4 regions of the Streptomyces sp. NBC_01217 genome follow, and region 3 is predicted to be linked to each of the others. Evidence: riboswitches for the same ligand, from Rfam matches in the RefSeq annotation. Region 3 holds a riboswitch; each other region holds the start of a gene.
The links. Region 3 has a riboswitch for cyclic di-AMP ahead of OG507_RS15785 (transglycosylase family protein). Riboswitches for the same ligand answer to the same signal wherever they lie in the genome.

Region 1 (4,702 bases), 1.9 Mb from region 3:
GGTGGACCGTCGTCATGATGATGTCGTCGAAGTCAAGCGCGTTGGCCTCGCGCAGCCGGGACTGGTACATCGCATAGGCCTGGGCGAGGGTCTTCTCGAAGCCGTCCGCGGCCTGTCCCGCGAAGGTCTCCTCGTCGATCAGCTCGTTCTTCAGGTTGGAGACCTTGGCCGTGAACGACTTCGGCGGGAAGCGCTTCGGGTCGAGGTCCAGATCGCGGCAGACCAGCGCCATCAGGCGCTTGGAGTCGGCGGCGTCGTAGATCGAGAACGACGAGGTGAAGCCGAGCCTCTTCGACTCGCGGCGCAGGATCCGTACGCACGCGCTGTGGAAGGTCATGACCCACATGGCGTTGGCGCGCGGTCCTACGAGCTGCTCGACGCGCTCCTTCATCTCGCCCGCGGCCTTGTTGGTGAAGGTGATCGCGAGGATCTGGCCGGGGTGCACGCCGCGCTCGGCGAGGAGGTGGGCGATCCGGTGGGTCAGCACGCGGGTCTTGCCGGAGCCCGCTCCGGCGACGATGAGCAGCGGGGAGCCCGCGTGGACCACGGCGGCGCGCTGTTCGGTGTTCAGCCCGTCGAGGAGCGCCGCGGGGTCGATGGCGGGGCGGTGCGCGCCGTCGCGGTAGTACGCGTCCCTGGGCGGCGGGGGCCCGTCGAACACGCCCGCGAAGAGGTCCTCCGGCACCGCTTCGGGTGCGGAGTCCTCGGGGGGTGGCGGGGGCTCTTCCTCCGAGTGTTGGAGGCCGGCCAGGAAACTGTCGTCAAAGAGGCTGCTCATCGCTTGTCGAGTCTAGGCCGCCGCACCGACACACGTGGGCCGCATGGCGAACCGCACCCGGCCAGCATGCACACAACGAGAGCACACACCCACGCCGCGTGAGGAATTGAGGGTCCTAGCCCGTCCCTGCCGCCCCGCATCGCCAAGGTCACGAAAATGTATCGGGCATATCGAACATCGACCTTCACAGCGGCACCACGGGTTGGCTAGCGTGCTCGACCGGGCCGCCCGTACCTCCCTGAGGCGAACCACGCCGAGCGGGCGCCCACGCCGAATCCGGGCTGCCCTCGTGGAAGTTCGGAACCGGGGACCCACACGCACCACCGGGGTGAATCGGTCCTGATCCCCACTCGGACCGTAGGGCAGCCTTCCGTTCCGCCCGAACCCGACAGCTAACCCGGTAGGCGGTCCACGGAAGGAGATGCCGGCCTTGGCGTCGCATCGCAAACCGCGCACCCGAATGCGCACCACCGCACCGGCCGTCGGGCTCACGACCGCGGCACTGGCGTCCGTGACCCTGCTCTCCACGCAGAGCGCCACGGCCGCCCCCGCACCCAAGCCCAGCATCGAGGACGTCCAGAAGAAGGTCGACGACCTCTACCGGCAGGCGGGCACCGCGACCCAGCAGTACAACCAGGCCAAGGAGGCCTCCACCAGCCAGCGCACCAAGGTCGACAACCTGCTGGAGGACGTGGCCGAGCGCGCGGACAAGCTCAACGAGGCCCGCAGGACGCTCGGTGCCTACGCGGCCGCGCAGTACCGCAGCGGCTCCATCGCGCCGAGCGCCACCTTCTTCCTTGCCGACGACCCGCAGTCGTACTTCGACCAGAGCCAGCTGATGAGCCGGATGACCGGTCAGCAGCAGAAGGCGGTCACGGACTTCCGTACGCAGCAGGCCAAGGCGTCGAAGAAGCGTGCAGAGGCGGTGCAGAGCCTGGAGACGCTGACCGCGACCCAGACCACGCTGCGCACCAGCAAGGAGAACGTCCAGAAGAAGCTGGGCGAGGCGCGCGCGATGCTGTCGAAGCTGACGGCCGAGGAGAAGGCGCGGCTCGCGGAGCTGGAGCGCAAGAAGGAGGCGGAGGCCAGGCGCAAGGCGGAGGAACTGGCCCAGCAGCAGGCCGCGGCCAAGGTGGAGGCGGCCCGCAAGGCCGCGGAGGCCGCCGAGGAGGCGGGGACCGGCAGCGGTACGGAAACGGGCACGGGGGCCGGGACCGGCTCGGACAGCACCGCCACCACCAAGGCGGAGAAGGTCCTCGCCTTCGCCGCGGCGCAGATCGGCAAGCCGTACGTCTGGGGCGCGACCGGCCCGTCCTCGTACGACTGCTCCGGGCTCACCCAGGCCGCGTGGAAGGCCGCGGGCGTCGACATCCCGCGCACCACCTGGGACCAGGTGAAGATAGGCACCCGCATCGCGACGGCGGATCTGAAGCCGGGCGACCTCGTCTTCTTCTACGACGACATCAGCCACGTCGGCATCTACAAGGGCGACGGGATGATGATCCACGCGCCGAAGCCGGGTGCGAACGTGCGCGAGGAGTCGATCTACTACATGCCGATCTACGGCAGCGTGCGGCCGGCGTAGTACCGCTCGCCCAGGACAGCGACGAGCCCCTGCCGGACGCTCCGGCAGGGGCTCGCGCCGCGCAAGGAGTCGAGGGGGACGGCTCAGGTCCAGAGCGTGGCGATGAAGATGTTGGCGAGCGTCAGTGCGCCCACGGTCGCGAAGGCGCCCTTGTCGACCTTCTCCTCGTCCCGCTTGACGTAGACGAGCGCGAGGATCACGACCAGGAGCAGCAGCTTCACGCCGATCTTGATGTTGTTCACATGGTGGTCGTCGGCCTCGTTGAGCCCGACCAGCACGACACCGGTGACCAGCATGGTCAGCGCCCCGTGCAGCATCGCCGGGACGAACCGGGCCGTGCCCGCACCCATCGCCTTCATCTGGGTCAGGAAACCGCCCAGCAGAGAGGCGATGCCGATGATGTGCAGGGCGACGAAGACATTGATGAGTACGTCCATGGGTCCGCAGCGTAGTCCTCGCCATATCACCACTCCGCAGGCAGGGGCGGCTTCCTGTCACTTCGCTCGCGCCTGCACCAATTGCCTGACTCTGGTGCAGTTCCGCCGATCAAACGGCGACAATGCCACGCCAAATTCGGGCAATAGACTTCATTACGACTCTTCCCCGTGCCCCGGGTTTAGCGTCGCTGAGCAGGTGACCGGCTTCACCGCCGCTCCGCACCCGGACGGCAGGCCGGTCACCCCGCCGAGAGATCCGGCGGTGGGCCGCTCCCCCTGTTGGCGACCCGCCGCCGGACCTCGGGCGGGCCCGCCGGTAGTCCCCGTCGGGCAGTCGTCAGGAAGGACGCACGCCCTCGTGGCAGCGCACCGGAAACCCAGGCAGCGCCCGTACACCGGCACTGCCGCCCGCACCGCAGCCACCCTCGCCGTCGCCGGGGCCGCCACCGCTGCCGCTCTGCCGGGCTCCGCACACGCCGATCCCCAGCTCACCCCCGCCCAGGTCAGAGCGGAGGCGGACCGGCTGTACCACGACGCGGAGGTCGCCACCGAGCGGTACAACGGCGCGAAGGAGAAGGCGGCCGCCGCCTCCGACTCCGTCGACACCCTGCGCGACGAGGCCGCCCGCAGGACCGAGCGGCTCAACGTCTCGCGCAACGCGCTGGGTTCGCTCGCCGCCGCGCAGTACCGCACCGGCGGCATCGACCCCGCCGTACAGCTGGCGCTCTCCTCCGACCCCGACCAGTACCTGGAGCGCGCGTCGTACGCGGACCGGATCGGCGACCGCCAGGCCGCCGAGGTCGACACGGTCGAGCGGCAGGTCGCCGGGATCGCCCAGCTGCGCTCGCAGGCCAAGGGGAAGCTGGCCGCGCTGGCGGCGCGCCAGGCCGAACTGAAGAAGCACAAGGCGACGATCACGGCCAAGCTGGCCGACGCGCGGCGACTCCTCGCCACCCTGTCCCCCGCCGAGCGCGCCGCCTACGACGCCCAGGACAGCGAGCGCCTTGCCGACCGCGCCGACCGGAACACCGCGCGCGGCCCCTTCCAGGCGCCCAACGCCCGCGCCGCCGGGGCGATCGCGTTCGCATACGGGGCGCTCGGCAAGCCGTACGTCTGGGGCGCGACCGGCCCGTCCTCGTTCGACTGCTCCGGGCTCACCCAGGCCGCCTGGCGCTCCGCCGGTGTCTCGCTCCCCCGCACCACGTACACCCAGATCAACGCCGGACAGCGCGTTTCGCGCTCCGAGCTCGCGCCGGGCGACCTGGTGTTCTTCTACTCCGGGATCAGCCATGTCGGGCTCTACATCGGCAACGGCCGCATGATCCACGCCCCGCGCCCGGGAGCGCCGGTCCGGATCGCGCCGATCGACCAAATGCCCTTCGCCGGAGCGACGCGGGTGGCATAGGCTCCCGACTTCCGAACAACCGGCCGGAGGACTCCCGCACATGCCCATGGACGTCGAGGTCCAGATCCATGCCCGTACGCTCGCCCTGCGCTCCCCCGACCATCTCCGGGTCGGCCCCTTCACCGTGCGGTACAACCCGAACTGGTCCATCAAGTACGCCAATTACGCGATACCCGACCGGAACGCAGAGCCGACGGCCGAGGATCTCGACGCCCTGATCGCGGTGTTCCGCAAGCACGAGAGGCTGCCGCGGCTGGAGTTCCTGCCCGGCTGGGCGCCCGCGGTCGAACCCGCGCTACTCGCCGCCGGGTTCACCGTCGAGGACCGGGCCCCGCTGCTGGCCTGCGCCCCGGGCGACCTGCTGCCGCCGAAGCCGGTGGGCTCCCTCGCGATCGCCGAACCGGTCACCGACGCGGAGTTCGACGCCGCGGCGCTCGTCCAGCACCACGGGTACGGAGGGACGGGCGAGCCCGAGGGCGGCGAGGCGGCCTGGCTGC
Region 2 (4,702 bases), 4.7 Mb from region 3:
AGGGGCTTCGAGTCCCCGCTCGACGGCCGCGAGGAGTACCCGGTGGAGGGCGGCCCCAGGTTCGTCCGCCCGGCCCTCTCGGTGCGCACGCCGGAAGTCCGCGGCACCGAGTGGGCCTTCGCCGAGGCCGCGGCGGACGGGGACGAACTCCGTATCGGCTTCACCGACTCCGTGCACCGGCTTGCCCTGACCCTGCACTACCGCATGCGCGAGGACTCCGATGTGATCGAGCGCTGGGCCACCGTTGCCCACGCCGGGCCGGACGGCCCGCCGCTGGAACTGCTGCGCGCCGACGCGGCCGCCTGGGCGCTGCCCGCCCGCGACGGCTGGCGGCTGAGCCGGCTGCACGGCCGCTGGGCTGCGGAGTCGCAGCTCGCGCGGGCGGAGCTGACGTACGGCGAGAACGTCATCTCCAGCAGGCGCGGCCACACCGGACATCAGCACCTGCCGTGGGTCGCACTCGATGCCGACGGCGCGGCCACCGAGGACAGCGGCGAGGTGTACGGCTGTGCGCTCGGCTGGTCCGGGTCGTGGCGGATCTGCGTACAGCGGCTCCCCGACGGGCTCGTACAGATCACCGGCGGCGCAGGGCACGACGAATCGGGGCTGCTGCTGCTCGCGCCGGGACAGTCGTACACCACCCCCGTCTTCGCCGGTCTGTGGAGCGCGGAGGGGTTCGGCGGGGCGAGCCGGGCCTGGCACGCCTGGCAGCTGGCCCATGTGATCCCGGACGCACAGCGCCTGCGGCCGGTGCTCTACAACTCCTGGGAGGCGACCGGTTTCGACATCTCGCAGGAGCAGCAGCGCGCCCTAGCCGAGCGCGCCGCCGCGATGGGCGTCGAGCTGTTCGTCGTGGACGACGCCTGGTTCGGGCAGCGGACCAGCGACCGGGCCGGACTCGGCGACTGGACACCGAATCCGGACCGCTTTCCCGGCGGCCTTGAGCCGCTTGCCGACGAAGTGCACGGACTCGGCATGCAGTTCGGTATCTGGGTCGAGCCGGAAATGGTCAATGCCGACAGCGATCTCCATCGTGCACACCCGGACTGGGTGCAGCATTTCCCCGGACGGAGGCGGACCGAGTTCCGCAATCAGCTGGTGCTCAATCTGGCCCGCCCCGATGTGCGGGACCATCTGTGGGAGCAACTGGACGCGCTGCTCTCCAGCGCGCCCATCGACTATGTGAAATGGGACTTCAACCGCAGCTTCACCGACGCGGGCTGGCCGGGCGAGGAGTATCCGCAGAAGCTCTGGATCGAGCATGTGGACGCACTGTACGCACTGATCGACCGGCTCAGGGCCGCGCACCCCTCGGTCGCCTTCGAATCCTGTTCGGGCGGCGGCGGCCGGATCGACCTGGGCATTCTGTCCCGTACGGACCAGGTGTGGACCTCCGACAACACCGATCCGCTCGACCGCCTGACCATCCAGGAGGGCTTCGGCCAGATCCACCCGGCCCGGGTGATGGCGGCCTGGGTCACCGACAGTCCGAATACGCAGCTCAACGACAGGGTCAGTTCGCTGCGCTTCCGCTTCGTGAGCGCGATGGCCGGTGTGCTCGGGGTCGGCGGGGACCTCGCCGAGTGGAGCGATGAGGAGCTGGCCGAGGCGCGGACCTGGGTGGATCTCTATAAGGAGATCCGGCCGGTGGTGCAGCATGGAGCGCTGTACCGGCTGCGCGCCCCGCGCGGTGGACTCGGCGCGGTCCAGTACGTCCACGGTGACGAGACCGTGGTCCTGATGTGGCTGGAGGCGCAGCGATTCGGGGAGCGGCCCCCGGCCCTGAGGCTGCGCGCGCTCGACCCCGCGGCGACGTACACCTGCCTGGACACGGGTGCGGTGCACCACGGTTCGGTACTGCTGCACCAGGGGCTGCACACCGGGCTGAGGGGGGATCTCGACGCGCGGGTGCTGAGGCTCCGGCGTGACCGACAGGCGTGACATGTCCGTAATGTGTGCATTTAGCCCAATGCGCCCTGCTTGTATGGGAGATGGTTGCCCTCTCGTGAGCGGGATCATATCCGTGACGGTGTGTGCTGACGGGGCGGTCGGCTATTCCGTGCGCGGCGCGGAATTTCAAGATCTTTGATCCACGGAGTGTGACCGGAATTCCGCGCCGATTTCCCGCATCGGATTCCGGTGCGGAACCAAAGGCTTGTTATCGCCGTCCCGGCTCGCTTACGGTCACCGTCAATCCGGACGGACCGCCCAATCCTGCCGCCGTCCGGAATTCGCACCCACTGATCGCGTGGCAGGAGCGGGGGAACCAGGTAAGCCGCCGACCGTAGAAATCCGGCCGGCTAGGGGTGAAGTCGCGCTCTGCGCGACCGGGCATCTCCAGCCCGAACCCGACAGCTCACCTCGCAGGCGCCGGAGAGGAAGCAGTTCATGCCCGCATCGGGTAAGCACCGTCGTACGAAGTCCAGCACCATCGCCCGTGGCGTCGCCGTGGCAAGCGCCGGCGGCGCTTGCCTCGCGCTGCCGCTGCTCGGTGCCACCGGCGCCCACGCCGTGGAACAGGCCGCCCCGAAGGCGGCCTCCGCCGCCAAGCACGCCGCCCCGGCCACGCCGGTCGCGCTGAAGCAGGCGGCCACCACGACGTACTCCGTCGTCTCCGGCGACTACCTCTCGAAGATCGCCGCCGACCACAAGGTCGAAGGCGGCTGGCAGAAGCTGTACCAGGACAACCGCGCGGTCGTCGGCGAAGACCCCGGCCTGATCCTCCCGGGCATGAAGCTGACGCTCGGCGCCAAGGCGTCCGGCGACTCCGCGCCGGCCGCCGCTGCTCCGGCAGCTCCGGTCAAGTCCGCCCCGGCCGAGGCCGCGACGGTCACGGAGTCCAAGCCTGCCGCCCCGGCCAGCAGCTCCGACTACGCCCACCCGGTCCCCGGCAACCACACCACCGGCTACCGCGCCTCCGGCTCCAACTGGTCCAGCGGCAGCCACACCGGGATCGACTTCCCCGTCTTCACCGGCACCAGCGTGAAGGCCATCACCTCCGGCACTGTCGTCACCGCCGGCTGGGGCGGTGCGTACGGCAACCAGGTCGTCATCAAGCACGCCGACGGCCGCTACTCGCAGTACGGCCACCTGTCCTCCATCTCCGTCTCCGCGGGCCGGACCGTGAGCACCGGTCAGCAGATCGGCCTCTCCGGCGCCACCGGCAACGTCACCGGACCGCACCTGCACTTCGAGGTCCGCACGGGCCCGGCGTACGGCTCGGACATCGACCCGATCGCCTACCTGGCCTCGCACGGCATCGACGTCTGAGCCGAACGGCCGGGCAGTTGAGCCACACATCATCACCTGAGCAACACCGAAGGGCGGTGCGCGGCGGCGCACCGCCCTTCTGCTTATTCCCCCTTTACCAAAACCTGACCGGGTGGTCTATCTCACCACCCGTCAACCCCTTATTACGGTCGCGTAGGTCACATTCGGCGGTGCAGGATAAGCGTTTGTGGCAGACGATTCGAGAAAAAATCAACGTGGCGTCAACTATCGACATGGCGTCATCGGGTCGTACGCGGCGATTGGCGACAGCTTCACCGAGGGCGTCGGCGACCCCGGCCCGGACGGGACCTTCGTCGGCTGGGCGGACCGTTTCGCGGTATTTCTCGCGGACCAGCTCCCGGACCCCGATGCGGAGACGAGCACCGAAGGCTCCGCCCACGGAAATTTCAGGTACGCCAATCTCGCCGTACGCGGACGCCTCCTCGACCAGATCGTCGAGGAGCAGGTGCCGCGCGCCAAGAAGCTCGCACCCGACCTGGTGAGCTTCTGCGCGGGCGGCAACGACATCATCAGGCCCGGCACCGACCCCGACGACGTGGCCGAGCGCTTCGAGCGCGCGGTCGCCGAGTTGACCGAATCGGTCGGCACCGTGATGGTCACCACCGGCTTCGACACCCGGGGCGTTCCCGTGCTGCGCCATCTGCGCGGCAAGATCGCCACCTACACCGCCCATGTGCGGTCCATCGCCGACCGCTACGACTGCCCGGTCCTCGACCTGTGGTCGCTGCGGTCCGTCCAGGACAGGCGCGCCTGGGACGACGACCGGCTCCATCTGTCGCCCGAGGGACACACCAGGGTCGCGCTGCGCGCCGCCCAGGTCCTCGGCCTCGATGTGCCGGCCGATCCCGACCAGGAATGGCCCCCGCAGGCACAGCGCGGCACGCTCGAAGTAAGGCGCGACGACATCCACTGGGCACGCGAGTACCTGGTCCCGTGGATCGGCCGACGGCTGCGCGGCGAGTCCTCCGGTGACCACGTCGCCGCGAAGCGGCCGGATCTCCTGCCGCTCTAGGGCCGGTCAGGTCCGGGGGCAGTCCGCCACCGCAGCGCCCTCGCTCGCCGGACGGGTCCGGGATTCAGGCCCGTCCGGCGAGGGGCGACAAGGGGAGCGCCGGTATCCGCTCCAGCACGCCGCCCGCGAAGACGTCGTACAACGGCAGTGTCTCCAGATGCACATAGCCGATGTGGCAGTCGCAGACGGCCAGCGGACAGGCGCGCGGGCCGAGAGAGAGCCGATAGCTCCCGTCATAGAGATTGCCGAGCTCCGCCGGGACGAAATGGCAGCGCCGGACCGTGCCGTCGCCGTCCACCGAGATGACCGACTCGCCCGTCCGGCAGGGCAGCCCGGCCGACCGGTGCGGATGCCGGCTGTACGGGAAGAGCGGGTCCAGGGCGGTCCAGCGCCCCGCCT
Region 3 (4,702 bases):
CCCGACACGCTCGACCTCGCACGGAGTGACAATCAGCACCTCGGATACGGGCACGGCATCCACTACTGCCTGGGGGCACCGCTCGCCCGTCTGGAGGGGCAGACCGCGCTCGCCACGCTCCTGAGGCGCCTCCCGGACCTGCGGCTCGCGGCGGAACCTACCGATTTGCGCTGGCGGGGCGGGCTCATCATGCGCGGACTGCGCACGCTGCCCGTGGAGTTCGAGCCCCAGGCCGCCGCGACGCAAGGTGACACTCTGTCAACTCTGTGACTTTCACGTGATCTGCGCTGCATCGACTTGTGACACACGTTCGAGTCCGGCTAGGTTCACCGTTCGACTCACCAGTCACTCTTCAGTCACACGGAAGGCATCTCCATGGGCTCCGCGAACGGCAGACACCGTCGCCCTCGTCAGGCACCCGCCATCGTCGTCGCCGCAGGCGTGACCGGATCGGCCATCGCCATCCCGCTGCTCGGCGCGGCCGGTGCGCACGCGGCCGAGGCCACGACCTGGGACCGGGTGGCCGAGTGCGAGAGCGGCGGCATGTGGAGCGCCGACCTCGGCAACGGCTTCTACGGCGGTCTGCAGTTCTCGCAGGAGACCTGGAAGGCTTACGGCGGCGATTCGTACGCCCCGCGTGCCGACCTCGCCAGCCGCTCGCAGCAGATAGCGGTGGCCGAGAAGGTCCTGGACGACCGGGGCCCGCAGGCCTGGCCCAGCTGTGCGGTCATCTCCGGCCTCGCGGAGGACGGGACGCTGCCGGGCGTCGACCCGGGGTCCGCGCCTTCCGCGGAGCCGACGCAGAGCGCGGACCCGGCTGACGGTGCGTCGTCGGACAGCGCATCGGACGGCAAGGACGGCTCCAAGAGCTCGAAGGGCTCCAAGGGCTCCAAGGGCTCGGGCGGTGCCGACACGTCGGCCGGTGAGACCGACGCGTCCGCGAAGTCCCCGGCCACCGAGTCGGCCACGCCGTCCTCCGAAGCGTCCGACTCCTCCGAATCATCCGACTCGTCCGACGGTGTGAGCGGCAAGCACCGCGGCGCGCCGGCCCCCGAGGGCAGTCAGGGCGCGAACGGCGGCACCGACCGCGAGTCGGGCCGCCACGCCTCCCGCAGCGACAGCGACGTGCGCGACGAGGGCGGTCCGGCCGCCGATGGTACGTACACCGTCCGCCCCGGCGACAACCTCTGGGCGATTGCTGATGCACAGAAGGTTCACGGCGGTTGGCCCGCGCTCTATGAGGCCAACAAGGCTGCCGTCGGCTCCGACCCGGACCTCATCCTCCCTGGCCAGAGCCTCGATCTCGACGTGAAGGCCGAGTGAGCGCGGTCTGATAATCAGCTGAAAGAGCCCCAAAAACTGGGGTAGTTCAGAGGCCTATGTCCGCTTATGCGTAAGTGAGACATGGGTCTCTTTGCGTCAACTGGCGTGTCGCACCTGGAGGGCCCTTCCGCGTCACCTCCCACCTGCGGAAACGATGGTTCCTCAGATGCAAGTAAGGGCAGATTGTCCGATGTGTCCATCTTTGAATGTAGGGGTTGCGTATGTTTACGGTCGGAACCGCTCGCACCGCGGGCCCCGTCGACCGTCACGCCGAATCCTGCCGTCGGTCGAAGGGAACAGACGCGTAAAGCGCCGTAGGCAGGAGCGGGGGACCCAGGTAAGCGCCGGGCCCGATCGTCGAAAGACGCATCAGGACCGGCTTGGGGTGAAGTCGCGTGCTAGGACGTGCGACCGGGCAACTCACTTGGCCCGAACCCGACAGCTCACCTCGTAGGCGTCGGTGAGGAGAAGTTCCATGCTGTTTTCCAGCAAGGGCAAGCACCGCCGCCCGTCCAAGGCCGTCCGTTTCGCCGCGCTCGCCGGTGTCGCCGGTACCACCGTGGCCCTGCCGCTGATGGGCGCGACCGGCGCCTCCGCCGCCTCCGTCGCCACCTGGGACGCCGTCGCCCAGTGCGAGTCCGGTGGCAACTGGTCCATCAACACCGGCAACGGCTACTACGGCGGCCTGCAGTTCTCGCAGTCCAGCTGGGCCGCCGCCGGCGGTACGCAGTACGCCCCCCGCGCCGACCTGGCCACCAAGGCCCAGCAGATCGCCACCGCCGAGCGGCTGCTCGACATGCAGGGCCCGGGCGCCTGGGGCTGTGCGGGTGCGGGCAACCTGACCAACGACGGTGTCGACCCGGGCGTCGACACCGGCTCCGGCGCCGCCGAGCAGGAGAGCGCCCCCGCCGCTCCGAAGCAGCAGGCCCAGCCGAAGAAGGCCGAGCGCACCGAGGCCCCCGTCGCCTCCCGCTCGGACCGCTCCGCCGCCCCGAAGGCCGAGTCGGAGAAGACCGTCACCACCCCGACCGGCGAGAAGGTCAAGAAGGGCGACGGCGAGTACAAGGTCGTCTCCGGCGACTCCCTGAGCAAGATCGCCGCCGACCACAAGGTCAAGGGCGGCTGGCAGCACCTGTTCGAGCTGAACAAGGACATCGTCAAGGACGCCGACCTGATCTACCCGGGTCAGCAGCTGCACCTGACGAAGTAGTCCGGGCTCTCTCCTCCCGAACCACCCCGACCCGGCGCGGAATCCCCCGTGCGCGCCGGGTCGGGGTTTCTTGCTGCTGTCTGTCCGGCAATGAGCGCTCTCGGGTCCTTTTTCGTCCCAGGGGGCGGGCGGTCGTCCGATGGAGCGGGCCGGGCCGGTTAGGCTCTTGTCGCAAGGCCAAAGTGACCCTGCACAACCAGTGTCATATCCCAGAAGGAGATGCCTCGTGCCGTCCATCGACGTCGTCGTAGCCCGGGAAATCCTCGACTCCCGCGGAAATCCCACGGTCGAGGTCGAGGTCGGCCTCGACGACGGCAGCACGGGCCGTGCTGCCGTGCCGTCCGGCGCCTCCACCGGTGCGTTCGAGGCCATTGAGCTTCGCGACGGTGACCCCAACCGTTACCAGGGCAAGGGCGTGGAGAAGGCCGTCCTCGCCGTCATCGAGCAGATCGGCCCGGAGCTCGTCGGCTACGACGCGACCGAGCAGCGGCTGATCGACCAGGCGATGTTCGACCTGGACGCCACCGAGAACAAGGGCTCGCTCGGCGCCAACGCCATCCTCGGTGTCTCGCTGGCCGTCGCGCACGCCGCCTCCGAGGCCTCGGACCTGCCGCTGTTCCGCTACCTCGGTGGCCCGAACGCGCACCTGCTGCCCGTCCCGATGATGAACATCCTCAACGGTGGGTCGCACGCCGACTCCAACGTGGACATCCAGGAGTTCATGATCGCCCCGATCGGCGCGGAGTCCTTCTCCGAGGCCCTGCGCTGGGGCGCCGAGGTCTACCACACGCTGAAGAAGGTCCTGAAGACCAAGGGCCTGTCGACCGGTCTCGGCGACGAGGGCGGCTTCGCGCCGAACCTGGAGTCGAACCGCGCCGCCCTCGACCTCATCCTGGAGGCCATCAAGGAGGCCGGCTACGCCCCGGGCAAGGACATCGCGCTCGCGCTCGACGTCGCCGCGTCCGAGTTCTACAAGGACGGCAAGTACGAGTTCGAGGGCAAGTCCCGCTCGGCCGCCGAGATGACCGAGTACTACGAGGAGCTCGTCTCCGCGTACCCGCTGGTCTCCATCGAGGACCCGCTGTACGAGGACGACTGGGCCGGCTGGAACGTCATCACCCAGAAGCTCGGCGCCAAGGTGCAGATCGTCGGCGACGACCTGTTCGTCACCAACCCGGAGCGCCTGGCCCGCGGCATCGAGGAGGGCTCCGCCAACGCCCTGCTCGTCAAGGTCAACCAGATCGGTTCGCTGACCGAGACCCTGGACGCCGTCGAGCTGGCCCAGCGCAACGGCTTCAAGTGCATGATGTCCCACCGCTCCGGTGAGACCGAGGACGTCACCATCGCCGACCTCGCCGTCGCGGTGAACTGCGGCCAGATCAAGACCGGTGCCCCGGCCCGCTCGGACCGCGTCGCCAAGTACAACCAGCTGCTGCGCATCGAGGAGATCCTCGACGACGCCGCGGTGTACGCCGGCCGCTCGGCGTTCCCCCGCTTCAAGGGCTGATCCGGCCAAGGGCCGATCCGACGGCCCGTCACGGGCCCGAAGGCCCCGGCCTCCGTCCGTCCCCGCACTCGGTCCCGTACCGTGTGCGGGGACGGACGTGCGTAATGGGGAGGCGGGGACATGGCCGCGAAGGACCGGGACCGGTTCTCCACCGCGACCCGGCTGCGGCTGCTCGGCGAGCAGACCGCCGCCCGCGTCTACCGGTCGCAGAACCGCCGTCAGGCCCGCCGCTCCCGCCTCACCGGCAGGGCGGCCTTCCTCGCCCTCGTCGTCTGCTCCCTGGTGGTCGCGCTCGCGTACCCGATGCGCCAGTACGTGTCGCAGCGTGAGGAGATCGCCGACCAGGAGCGCATGGCACGGGAGGCCCGGGCCCGCACCGAGGAACTGCGCGACGAGAAGGCGCGCCTCCAGGACGATGCGTACATCAGGCAGCTGGCCCGCAAGCATCTGCACTACCTTCTCCCCGGGGAGACCGGTTACACGGTGATCGACCCCGACGCGGTCAAGGAGCGCAACGGCGAGACGGACGAGTCCGGGCGGCCGTGGCACTCCAACCTCTGGGACGGCGTGGACAGCGCCGACCGCGACTGACCGACTTCATCCATCTGCAGAACCGCAGTTCGAGCAGCCCGATCAGAACCTAGGCAGGCATGGAAACCCCC
Region 4 (4,702 bases), 1.3 Mb from region 3:
CGCGTACCGGGCAGGAGACCACAGGTGTGGAAGCGGCTGAAGCGGCGCGGCAGACATGGAGTGGGTGACGTCGCGCGTACCCGGCGGTTCGTCCGCCTGCTGCCCTTCATGATGATCCTCGGCGGACTGGCCTTCGACATCCTCACCCCGCCCGCCTTCACCGCCATTCCGCTGTTCGTGGCGGCACCGCTGATCGCCGCACCGTTCTTCTCGCTGGCCAGCACCATCCTCACCGGCGTCGCCGCGATGGTGGCCGTCGCCGTGCTGCGGGTGTACAACAACTCGTTGCCGCTGATCGTGCCGCTGATCGAGCTGCTCACCGTGGCCACCGTCTCGGTACTCGCCGTCGTGATCAATACGGTCGTGCGGCGCGGCAATCAGCAGCTGGCCTCCGCGCGGGTCATCGCGGAGACCGCCATGCGGGCGGTGCTGCCGAAGCCGTCCGACCGGATCGGCGGGCTGCATGTGGCGGCTCGGTACGAGGCGGCGCAGGCGGACGAGTTCGTCGGCGGCGACCTGTACGCCGTGACGGACACCCCGCAGGGCGTGCGGCTGGTGGTCGGGGACGTACGGGGGAAGGGGCTCGACGCCGTGGAGTCGGTGGCGGTGGTCATCGGGGCGTTCCGGGAGGCCGCCGAGCAGGAGCGTTCGCTGGAGGGCGTGGCGCAGCGGCTGGAGCGGGCGCTGGCGCGGGAGGGGACGCGGCGGGCCGGGCTCGACGAGTTCGAGGGCTTCATCACCGCCGTACTGGCGGAGATCCCGCCCGGGCTGTCCCGGGTGCGGATCGTCAACCGCGGTCACCCCGAGCCGATCCTGCTGCACTCGGACGGGGCGCTGGACGTGCTGGCACCCACGGTGCCCGCGCTGCCACTCGGGATGGATCTGGGGGTGTGGCCCGACCGGACGGACGAATGGGACCTGCCGGCGGGGACGACGCTGCTTCTCTACACCGACGGCCTCTCCGAGGCACGGAACGCCGACGGGGTCTTCTACGACCCTGCGGCCCGGTTGCGCGGGCGGATCTTTCCCGGGCCCGAGGAACTGCTGTCCGCGCTCACCGATGACGTACGGCTGCACACGGGGGGAGAGTCGACCGACGACATGGCGCTGCTCGCGGTCGTACGTCCCGTGGAGGGGCAGCCGGACCGGCGCAGGACCGTGAGGATCGTGGGCCGGGAAGAGACGTGACGGGCGGGGTGGGAGGGGTGCTCGGGCGCCCGCGTGCTTCGTGTGCGCGCAGGTGCTTCGTACGGGACGGTGTCGCCCCGGACGAGGGATGCCACCGTCTGGACGAGGGGTGCCACCGTACGTAACCGAGAGGCGCCGCTCCGCATAACGTTTGACGCAACGTCAGAAAACGGGTAGTGGCTGAGGGCCGATCAACTCGTCCGATTCCAGCCGGTTATGTCCCGTAAAGTCCGGGCCAAAGACGTGAACGATCAGTGGGAACGGCTTGGAATCAGGCCCGTGTGTCTATTAACGTTCGATAACGCAGCGCGGTCGTCCCAGCCGTCGTCAGTGGCGGCACCGTGCGCGAGCGCCGAATTCCGCAAGGGAACCGGGGAACCACCTACATGGGGTGAATCGGACACCTGTGTCTCGTGAGAGGCAGAGGGGCCCGTAGGAGACCTTCCTGCTCCGAACCCGTCAGCTAACCCGGTAGGCGAGAAGGAAGGAAAGGAGTGCGCCCCCGTGGCGTCCAACAAGCCTGCCTCCGAGGCCCCTTCTCGGTTCAACCCCGAGTTCAGTGGCGATTTCGGCGCTGACTTCGGATCCGACTACGGAACCGGAAACGGATCCGACTACGGGACGGGACCCGGTTTCGGTACCGGCTTCGGCTCGGACTACGCGACCACCGGGACGGAAACGGCGTTCGGCGCCGATTACGACACCGAGCAGGGCGGCGCGCTCGCCGGTGAGTTCGGCGGCGACTTCCGCGCCGACGGCAACAGCGAGCCCGACAGAAGCTGGGACGAGTGGAACCCCACCGAGGAGTCCGTACGCCCCGTACGCGGCAAGCACCGCGTCGCCAAGCAGCGCAACGGACTCGCCCGTAGCTCCACGGTGCTCGGGGTCGGCGTCATCGCGGCGGTCGGCGCGGGCGGCATGGCCACCGCGCAGAGCAAGCCGCCGGTCTCCATATCCCTTCCCGACTCCATCGCGGACAACCTTCCCGACGCCAAGTCCCTTCCCGGCGTGGGCTCTCTGTTCACCGGAGAGTCCGAGGCCGACAAGGCCGAGGCGGCCGCGGCTGCCTCCCCGCTCACCACCGCCGGCCTCACCACCGCCGAGACGGAGCAGGGCGCGACGGATGCGGGTGAGGCGCTCCGCGCCCGCATCCTCCAGCAGGCCGAGCAGCAGCAGGACGCCGCCGACGCCGAGGCCAAGGCGGCCCAGGAGAAGGAAGCCGCGGAGGCGGCCGCCGCCGAGGCCAAGAAGCAGCAGGACGCGGCCGAGGCCAAGGCCGCCGCCGAGAAGAAGAAGGCGGAGGAGGCGGCCAGGGCGAAGGCCGAGGCCGAGCGGCTCGCCAAGCTCGCCGCCAGCTACGCCATCCCGACCTCCTCGTACACGATCACCTCGACCTTCGGCCAGGCCGGTTCGATGTGGTCCTCCGGCTACCACACCGGCCTCGACTTCGCGGCGCCGACCGGCACCCCGATCAAGGCCGTACACAGCGGCACCATCAAGTCGGCCGGCTGGTCCGGTTCGTACGGCTACCGCACGGTGCTGGAGCTCGAGGACGGTACGGAGCTGTGGTTCTGCCACCAGTCCTCGATCGACGTCAGCGTCGGCCAGAAGGTCACCACCGGTGACACCATCGGCCGGGTCGGCGCGACCGGCAATGTGACGGGACCGCACCTCCACCTGGAGGTCCACACCCCCGACGGCACGGGCATCGACCCGATGGCCTGGCTGCGCGACAAGGGCCTCACCCCGTGATGACCCCCTCGTGATCCGCATGATGATCTGAGTGATCCGAGCCGGTTCGCCGGCCGCTGAACCCCGGCAGTCCTGACGCTCACCCCCCGACGTCAGGGCTGCCGGTCTGTATGTACGGCGGAGTCACCCGTACGGGGCACAGCCACCCGTACGGCGGGGCGAACGGAATAGCGGTCCCGCCGGGGTTCGTTGATCCACATATGACTTCACTTCGTAAGCTGGGCACTTCCGACCTGCAGGTCTTCCCACTCGCCCTCGGTGGCAACGTCTTCGGCTGGACCGCCGACGAGGCACAGTCGTTCGCCGTGCTGGACGCCTACGCCGCGGCGGGCGGCAACTTCGTCGACACCGCCGACTCCTACTCCGCCTGGATCCCGGGCAACGAGGGCGGTGAGTCGGAGACCGTCATCGGCAAGTGGCTCGCGGCCCGCTCCAACCGTTCCGACATCGTCGTCGCGACCAAGGTCGGCGCCCACCCCTCGTACAAGGGGCTCTCCGCCGCGAACATCAAGGACGCGGCCGAGGAGTCGCTGCGCCGGCTCGGTACCGACCACATCGACCTCTACTACACGCACTTCGACGACGAGACCGTCCCGGTCGAGGAGATCATCACCGCCCTCGACCACCTGGTGAAGGAGGGCAAGGTCCGGGAGATCGCCGCCTCCAACATCAGCCCCGAGCGGCTCCGGGCGTCCCTGGACTTCTCGGAGCGCGAGGGGCTGGCCCGTTACGTCGCCCTTCAGCCGCACTACAACCTCGTCTCCCGTGACACGTACGAGGGCGAGCTCCAGGACACGGCCGCGCGGTCCGGGCTCGCCGCCGTTCCGTACTTCGCCCTGGCCGCCGGCTTCCTCACCGGCAAGTACCGCCCGGGAGCTCCGGTGGAGAGCGCACGCGCCGAGAGGGCCGGTCAGTACCTGGAGTCGGAGCGGGGACAGAAGGTCCTGGCCGCACTCGACAAGGTCGCCAAGGAGCACGATGCGGAGGTCGCGACCGTCGCGCTGGCCTGGCTCGCGTCCCGGCCGACCGTCGCCGCGCCGATCGCCTCGGCCCGCACGGTCGAGCAGCTGCCCGCGCTGGTGGCCGTCGCCGACCTCACGCTGACCGAGCAGGAACTGGCGGAGCTCACCGAGGCATCCGCCTGACGCGGCTGAGCCACGGCCCTACTGCGGCTGGGGCGGCTGGGGCGGGTTCAGATAAGGGTTGAATCCGTTGCCGGTGTTGTCGGTGTTGCCGCCGTGCCGAGCGTGCCGCGGGTACGGATACGCGTACGGGGGTGTTGGCAGGCGGTGAGGACGAAGGCGGCCCGTCGCCTGCGCCGCGTAGGTCAGGGCAGGGGCGGCCACGTCCCTGCGCTGCCAGAGGTGGTGCAGCAGCTCCAGCTCGCGTTCGGCGAAGTCCGGGCCCGCCGCCCCGCGGCGGGCCTGCCGGCGCAGCGAGGCCAGGGACGTCGCGAACGATTCGTACTCGGCGACGGCGCGGGCGGCCGCCTTGCCGCGGGCCTTGGCCTGCGCCTTGGCGTGCGCCGTGATCTGTGACGACGGACCGCGCCGCGGCGCGTGTGCCTGCCCGAAGCCCGGCGGGTACCCCGGTCCGTAGCCCTGTCCGTACGGTGGTGCGTATCCCGGTGCGCGCGGTGGTTCGTATGCCGGCTCGTATCCCGGTATGTGTCCCGGTACGTGTGCCTGCGCGTATGCCGGTCCGTACGGGCTTGTCCACGCCGCGGTGCCATGTCGTAGGCGTGCCGCGTCGCGCGCCATGC

Region 1: linked by a shared signal. The riboswitch ahead of OG507_RS24855 (C40 family peptidase) and the one ahead of OG507_RS15785 (transglycosylase family protein) in region 3 are both predicted to bind cyclic di-AMP.
Region 2: linked by a shared signal. The riboswitch ahead of OG507_RS36960 (M23 family metallopeptidase) and the one ahead of OG507_RS15785 (transglycosylase family protein) in region 3 are both predicted to bind cyclic di-AMP.
Region 4: linked by a shared signal. The riboswitch ahead of OG507_RS21915 (M23 family metallopeptidase) and the one ahead of OG507_RS15785 (transglycosylase family protein) in region 3 are both predicted to bind cyclic di-AMP.

The regions. Positions count from the first base shown of each region.
Region 1 is NZ_CP108538.1:5,518,389-5,523,090, reverse strand. It holds gene pcrA (DNA helicase PcrA) at 1-778, opposite strand, end outside; cyclic di-AMP (ydaO/yuaA leader) riboswitch at 1,037-1,201, shown strand; gene OG507_RS24855 (C40 family peptidase) at 1,200-2,363, shown strand; gene OG507_RS24850 (hypothetical protein) at 2,447-2,800, opposite strand; gene OG507_RS24845 (C40 family peptidase) at 3,159-4,205, shown strand; gene OG507_RS24840 (GNAT family N-acetyltransferase) at 4,246-4,702, shown strand, end outside.
Region 2 is NZ_CP108538.1:8,282,856-8,287,557, forward strand. It holds gene OG507_RS36955 (alpha-galactosidase) at 1-1,941, shown strand, start outside; cyclic di-AMP (ydaO/yuaA leader) riboswitch at 2,229-2,385, shown strand; gene OG507_RS36960 (M23 family metallopeptidase) at 2,389-3,270, shown strand; gene OG507_RS36965 (SGNH/GDSL hydrolase family protein) at 3,458-4,303, shown strand; gene OG507_RS36970 (STM4011 family radical SAM protein) at 4,368-4,702, opposite strand, start outside.
Region 3 is NZ_CP108538.1:3,599,030-3,603,731, reverse strand. It holds gene OG507_RS15795 (cytochrome P450 family protein) at 1-270, shown strand, start outside; gene OG507_RS15790 (transglycosylase family protein) at 376-1,323, shown strand; cyclic di-AMP (ydaO/yuaA leader) riboswitch at 1,624-1,795, shown strand; gene OG507_RS15785 (transglycosylase family protein) at 1,799-2,533, shown strand; gene eno (phosphopyruvate hydratase) at 2,760-4,040, shown strand; gene OG507_RS15775 (FtsB family cell division protein) at 4,161-4,631, shown strand; gene OG507_RS15770 (DUF501 domain-containing protein) at 4,691-4,702, shown strand, end outside.
Region 4 is NZ_CP108538.1:4,918,000-4,922,701, forward strand. It holds gene OG507_RS21910 (PP2C family protein-serine/threonine phosphatase) at 25-1,188, shown strand; cyclic di-AMP (ydaO/yuaA leader) riboswitch at 1,529-1,681, shown strand; gene OG507_RS21915 (M23 family metallopeptidase) at 1,693-2,940, shown strand; gene OG507_RS21920 (aldo/keto reductase) at 3,141-4,085, shown strand; gene OG507_RS21925 (PrsW family intramembrane metalloprotease) at 4,104-4,702, opposite strand, start outside.